2 regions of the Bifidobacterium sp. LH_730 genome follow, and region 2 is predicted to be linked to the other one. Evidence: riboswitches for the same ligand, from Rfam matches in the RefSeq annotation. Region 2 holds a riboswitch; the other holds the start of a gene.

Region 1 (3,408 bases), on a different contig from region 2:
GCCACGACGAGGAGCGCGTCATCGCCGAGGCGGCCTACGCCCCCGAATCCGACCTCGAGAACACGCCCGACTCCGTGTTCTGCGCGCACGGCGCGGGCTACCCGGTCAAATGGTATCGGGTCCCCGCCTTCATGCACCTCGATTGGGGCGCGCGGAGCTGAGACGGCGCCGGGACAAGACACAAGACATTCGCGAAGGACCCAGGGTGGGAATATGACGACGATTTACGAGACGCAGCCCGAACGCACCGATCTGCCGTTGGTGGTGATGCCGGCGGTGCTTGATGCCATGCTGGCGCCGATGAAGGCGCAGGCGGCGCGGCTCAAGGACAAGGCGCGCGTGAGGATATACGAGGAGTTCACGAGCGACGACGACGTCATCGCGGAGCGTCTGCGCGGCGCGGACGGATTGTTCGTCGGCGGATACCATATCGACGACGGCCTGCTGCGTCGCATCAGCGGGGGAGCGGCGTCCGCCGATGGCGGCGAGGCCGGCCATGTGCGGTGCATCGTCTTCTGCGGCACCGGCGTGGCCAGCTATGTCAACCTCGCCCTCGCGCGCGAACTAGGCGTCACGGTGTGCAACGCCGAGCATTACGGCGACGCCTCGGTGGCCGAGCACACCTTCGCGCTGATGCTCGAACTGACGCGCCGCGTCGGCGAGCTCGACCGCAACGTCAAATCCGGAAACTGGGCGTGGAAGGGCGGCGATGGCACGCAGCTGGCCGGCAAACGCCTTGGCATCATCGGATTGGGCGGCATCGGGCTGGCCGTCGCGCGCATCGCGCGGGCCTTCGGCATGAAGGTCGCCGCCTGGCGCTCGCCCGTCGGTCACCGCGACTTCGACGCCCTCGGCATTGAGCCATATGATTCCATCGGCGACCTCATGGAGGCCTGCGACGTCGTATCCATCCACCTGCCGCTGATCGAGGGCGCGGGTGGCACGCAGGGGCTGATCACCGCCGCGGACCTCGACCGGCTGCGCTCCGGGGCCATGCTGGTCAACACCGCGCGCGCCGAGGTCATCGAACCCGGCGCGCTGCTCGCCCGCCTGCATCGCGGCGACGTGCTCGCCGCGCTCGACGTCTATGACCGCGAGCCGGTCCGCGCCGGCGATCCGCTGTGCGCCATCCCCGGCATCGTGCTCACGCCCCACGTCGGCTGGCGCACCGACGCCGCCTTCGAGGAGCTGACCCGTCAGATGGTCGACGATATGATCGGCTTCCTGCAAGGACGTGCGGTTCGGGTCGTGGCGTGAGCAGTCTCCGGCGTGATGGGCATGTCGGTGACAGCGGTCGGTCCGAATACGGTTTTCCGCAACCTGACGAAGCCGTTGCGGAAAACCGTACGCGAAGGCCCCTCTCCCGTTACGGTTTTCCACATACCGTCCGTTGCCCTGCGAAAAACCGTACTCAACACGCATGTTTCCGGTGCGGTTTTCCGCACATCCTCCGTCGGCGTGCGGAAAACCGCACCGATGGACTCACGCCATGTCGTAGCTCTGCTCGAAGAACAGACGTTCCAACCGGGTGACGTTCCGGAACACCTTGGCGTCCGGGCCGTCGGGGTCGGGATCGGCGTATTCATTGACCAATGCGATGAGATCGCCGACCCAGCGGCGGAACCCCTCGCCCTCGTGCAGGTCGACCCAGCCCTTGTGCGCGGGCACCTGCTGCGTCACGCCGGCGTCGACGGTGCGCTTGGCCCATCCCAGATACACCCATTCCATGCAGCACAGCGCGGTGATGGTCTCGCCGAAGGAGTCCGACGCGCGCAGACGCGCCAGTTCGTCGCAATATTCCTTGTTCGCGGGCGTCTGTGGCGTGCGCTCGTATTCCTCGTCCGTGATCGAGTATGCCTTCAAAAACCCGCGGAAGTACGGCGCCTCCTCGGAAGCGAAGAATTCCTGCTGGCGCAGCAGCATGGCCTTGGTCTCCTGGCGCGGCGCCAATTCGATGATATGGTCGAGCAGACCCGCGTTGAAGAACTTGAAATCCTGGATGAGATAGAACTTGAGCACCTTCTCGGGCAGCGTGTCGTCGAGCATCTCGTCGACGTAGCGCGAGTTGACCGCGCCGAGCCAATCCCCGGCCGCGGAGACGTAGAAGCGGTCCGCCGTCGAGCCGGCGGTCGCGCCGAGCCAGGCCCAGTCTCCCGAGTGGACGGCCTCGACGTGCGGAATGTGATGGTTGGGTGTTGCGGTGGTCATATCGGTCCCTTCTGCCGGTTCGATGGTTGACCGGGGATGGGCGGAACCGCATGCCACTCCCTGCGCCGGCATTGTCCGGATCAGGTTCGAGGGTCAGCCCGAAGGCACTCTCAGCGGCAACCGTGCGGTTGCGCTCCCCTGTGGTCGGGTTCAGTCTACGCTGAGGGACGGGACGTCGCGCGACGGCCTAGGCGCCTTGGGCGTAGCGCAGTCGTTGGTGCAGGGCTTCGGTGCCATCGGTGGCCCCGGCCGTCGTCCAATGCGCCTCGCCGCCGAATAGTCCCGCGTTGTCGAGGACGTATCGCCGCATCCATTCGAGGCACTGGTGCGTCTGGATCGCATCGCTCAGCGCGCGGTGCTCCTCGGTGTCGGCGATGCCGAAGCGCTGGATGAGATCGACGAGCCGGTGCTTGCGTTGGGCGGGGAACAGGGCCCGGCTGATCTGCATGGTGTCGTAGTCGACGCAGGCGAAGGCGCAGCCGGCGACGCGGCGCGCCGCATGGTCGAGGAAGCGGATGTCGAAGCTCACGTTGTGGCCGACGATCGGCAGGGGGAGGTTTGTCGCTGTGTCTTCGGTAACTTCGTCGACGTCCATGCGGCGGACAGTCGCGCCGTCGACCGCGTCGCTCGCCGTGTCGTCCGCCAGCCATGCCAGGAATTCGGGGAATGCCTCGTCGATCGGCGCGCAGTCGGCGACCATGGCATCGTTGATGCCGGTCAGACGCACCACCTGTGCCGGAATCGGCGTCAACGGATTGACCAGACGCTGGAAACGGTCGACTATGGCGCCGCCGCGCACGCGCACCGCGCCGATTTCGGTGATGCGGCAGGAATTCGGATAGAAACCGGTGGTCTCCAGGTCGAGCGCGACGTAATCGCGGGGGAATCCGGTTCCGTCCCCGTCCGACGCGCCGTTTTCCGTCGCTCCGTACACCGCAGCCATATCTCTCCTTCCCGCCGTATCAAACGGTTCATATCGTAACGTAACGCGGTCCCGCGCCGTGTCTCCGTGCGCGGTGCCGATGCCGGTATGGTCCTCGAACGTATCGCCGAGCGCGGAGGCATGGGCGGACGGGGCGGCCGCCGGCGGTTCCGATATCGCGGCGCGGGAGGAGGCTTGGCTGCCTATGCGTCGGTCGGGGTTCGCGCGGGCCAACGGCAACGGTCGCAGGGGCTCGGTTGCGTTCGCGTCGGATGGGA
Region 2 (3,408 bases):
TCATGCAGCATTGGACAAGGCCCTTGCCATGTCCGGATATGGCATCGATGGGGGAATCGTCTTCGCCGAAACCAACGTCGAGCGGGACGGCGATGTGACATATCTGCCGATATACATGGTCTCGTTGCTGCAGCGCACCCGGCAGCTTGTGTGATGCCGGACGCGCTTTCCACGGGGAAACGGTTTGTATGATGGTCCGTATGTCCCGACGGAATCGCAAGTAGGGATGGTGAGCCATGGCGGTGGTGGACGAGGCGAAGCTCGGATATCTTGACTTCATCGCGCGCGAGGACCGCGTGCGGCACCATCGCTATGTCGAGGAAATGAAGCAATACGAGCTGATGAAGGCCGGCGACGTGGCGGCAATCGGCGAAAGCGTGCGGTTGTGGAACTCCGGCACCTACGGGCATCTGTGCGACGATCCGCTGCGCAACGCGAAATACCTGTTCATCACCTCGATCACGCTCGCCACACGCTTCGCCATCGAAGGTGGGATGGACGAGGAGGACGCCTACAACGCCTCCGACCTATTCATCCAGGACGTCGACCGGTGCGACAGCGTCGAGCAAGTGGCGCGCATGCACACCGATATGATGACCTTCTTCACGTGGGCGATGACCGACCTCAACGGCTCCGACATCCAATCGGAGGCCGTCGCCGCCTGCCTCGACTACATCCACTACCATCTGCACGAGCGGCTCACCGTGGCGATCCTCGCCGAGCATGTGCATCTCAACCCCACGTATCTGTCGGAGCTGTTCGCACGCGAGGTCGGCACGCCCATCTCCCGCTATGTGACGGCCAAACGCATGGAGGCGGCCGAGAACATGCTGCGGTACTCGAAGTATTCGATCGCCGAGATCGCGCGGATCCTCGCCTATCGTTCGCAAAGCCACTTCACCAAGGTGTTCAAGGAGCACGCCGGCATGACGCCGGGCGAATACCGGCGCGCCAACGCCAAGAACGGGCTCTGGCCCGAGTGAGCCCGATACATGGGCGAGGTGCGTCTTGGGATTATTCCCAAGGCCGGGCTTGTGACGTGTGAAGCCTGCGGCTCGACGCCCACTCGGGAATGCCGTCTCTGGATGTATGCGTGTCCGTGGTGCGGGCGATACTGGGGAACGCAATGCAGGGGAACCCGTCGAACGGGTTGAGATAGGCAAGGCCTGACCCTTGGAACCTGTTGGCTGACACCATCGTAGGGAGACATTATGAGCGACAACGCATCCGATATCAGCGCATCCGCATCCACCACGTCCGCCGTGCTGGCCGGCTTCGGCCCCGTCACGCCCGACCATCTGCCGCCCTTCGCGCGGCGCATGCGCGCGGCCGCCGACCGCATCTGGGAGGACGGCTACCGCCAGCCCTTCCTCACCGAACTGGCCGCCGGAACGCTGCCCCAGGAGAAATTCGCCTTCTATCTGATGCAGGACAACCGCTACCTGACCGACTACGCGAAGGTGCATGCGCTTGGCTTCGCCAAAACAGAGGATCCGGACATCCGCGCCTATCTGGCGCAGGCCTGCGTGGCCATCGCCCGCGACGAACCCGAGATGCAGCGCCGATATTTGGAATCCTTCGGCATCAGTGCAGAGGAGGCGGCCGGCGTCAAGCAGACCGTGTTCGCCCGCGCCTACACCACGAATATGCTCACGGTCGCGCACGAGAAGCCGATCGTCGACATCCTCGTGGCGCTGCTGCCCTGCGCATGGGTCTACGCCGACTACGGACGGCGACTAGCGAGCGATTATGCCGACGGGCTTGACACCAATCCCTATCGCTCGTGGATTGACATGTATTCCCCGCAATCGTTCTGGGACGCGGGAGCGGGGCCGCTGATCGCCTTCATCGAACGGCTGGCGGCCGACGAAAGCGAAGAGCGGCTGGCCGAGCTGACCGACCTGTTCGTCACCGGCGTCGGCAACGAATACATGTTCTGGGCCTCGGCCTACGGCATGCAACGTTCGTGGCGCGCCGAATGGGACGAGGCCTGACGGGGATCTCAGCGTGAGGTGACGACGCGGACATACTCCTTCGCCGCCGCGTCAAGCTCGGCATCCTCGATCGTCGCGCAGCCCTGCACGAGGAACGGCTCCTGCCAATCCATCTCGATGCGGAAGGCGGTCAGGTCGAAGGGGCTCAGCAGTTCCCCCATCGTGTGATGGTATTCGCCGTCGGGCTGGTAGCGCGAGGCAGGCGAACCGGTGGTGACGACCAGCCGCAGCTCCTTGCCCTTGAGGGCGCGGCCGCCGCCATAGGCCCAGCCGGAGGTGATGACCTGGTCCTCCCACGCCTTGAGCAGTGCGGGGGAGGAATACCAGTAGAACGGGAACTGGATGATCACGCGGTCGGCGGCCTCGAGCAGCTCGTGCTCATGCTCGACATCCACACGGTAGTCGGGATAGGCGGCGTACTCGTCGCGGATCGTGACCTGCGGGTCGTCCTGCCGCTCCAACTCCTCCAGCAGACGGCGGTTGATCTTCGAAGCCTTGAGATCAGGATGGAATACCAGCACGAGGGTGTTCATGGTTGCTCCTTATCGGCGAATTGCGCTGTGGACGATACCGATGATAATCCCGAGGGCGGCGGGGAGCAGCCAGCCGAGCTGCTGGGCATGCAAGGGCAGCAGGACGAGCGCCTGGGTGAGCCCCGGGATCGTCAGACCGAATACGGCTGCCAGGCTTGCGATGCAATCAAGCACCGAGACCACGCCGACCAGCGTCACGGTCCATGGGTAGACGCGGGGGAAGCGGGCGCCGAGGAACCGGTGCGTCAGGGCCAGCAGCACAAGCACGATGGCGATTGGGTAGAGTGCCGAAAGCACCGGCACCGACACCTTGATGATCATCGCCAGACCCGCGTTCGAGACGATGAAGCTGAACACCGCGAATACGGCGCTCCACGCGCGGTAGGTCATGCGCCGGCCCGCCACGCGCGGGAAATGCTGGAGGAAATACGTGCCGCAGGTCGAGATAAGGCCCGTGCACACGTTGAAACAGGCGATCACGAACACCAGCCCCACGAAGGCGGTGCCGACCGGACCGAACAATTGGTGCGTGAGGTTCGTGAGCACCGTGGCGCCGGTGTCGGTGTCCGGGTCGATGCGCGTGTCCGCGCCCGAGGCCGCGCCCACATAGGACAGCGCGGAATAGAGGACGATGAGCAGCACGCCGGTGCCCACACCCGCCAAACCGGTTTCGCGGCGGTTGCGCGTCTCGTCGTCCACGCCCAGCTGCGTGACGTTCGCCGAGATCACGATGCCGAAATAGAGGGCGGCGAGCAGATCCATCGTCTGGTATCCGTCGAGGAAGCCACGTGCCAACTGGCCGGAGGCATAGTTGCCGAAGGGCTCGGCGAACGCGGCATGGCCGGCGAAGAGGCAGGTACCGAACAGCACGACAATCAACG

Evidence for each region. A riboswitch is a leader RNA that binds a small molecule or an ion and turns the genes downstream of it on or off. The one in region 2 is predicted to bind thiamine pyrophosphate.
Region 1: it holds a riboswitch for thiamine pyrophosphate, as region 2 does, so the genes downstream of both, AC1AUD_RS03975 (TenA family protein) here and tenA (thiaminase II) in region 2, are expected to answer to the same signal.

The regions. Positions count from the first base shown of each region.
Region 1 is NZ_JBKETB010000002.1:271,600-275,007, reverse strand. It holds gene AC1AUD_RS03985 (GTP-binding protein) at 1-161, shown strand, start outside; gene AC1AUD_RS03980 (NAD(P)-dependent oxidoreductase) at 214-1,257, shown strand; gene AC1AUD_RS03975 (TenA family protein) at 1,483-2,208, opposite strand; TPP riboswitch at 2,249-2,358, opposite strand; gene AC1AUD_RS03970 (3'-5' exonuclease) at 2,396-3,151, opposite strand.
Region 2 is NZ_JBKETB010000004.1:229,545-232,952, forward strand. It holds gene AC1AUD_RS07465 (ATP-binding protein) at 1-154, shown strand, start outside; gene AC1AUD_RS07470 (helix-turn-helix domain-containing protein) at 237-983, shown strand; TPP riboswitch at 1,121-1,223, shown strand; gene tenA (thiaminase II) at 1,320-1,994, shown strand; gene AC1AUD_RS07480 (NAD(P)H-dependent oxidoreductase) at 2,003-2,527, opposite strand; gene brnQ (branched-chain amino acid transport system II carrier protein) at 2,537-3,408, opposite strand, start outside.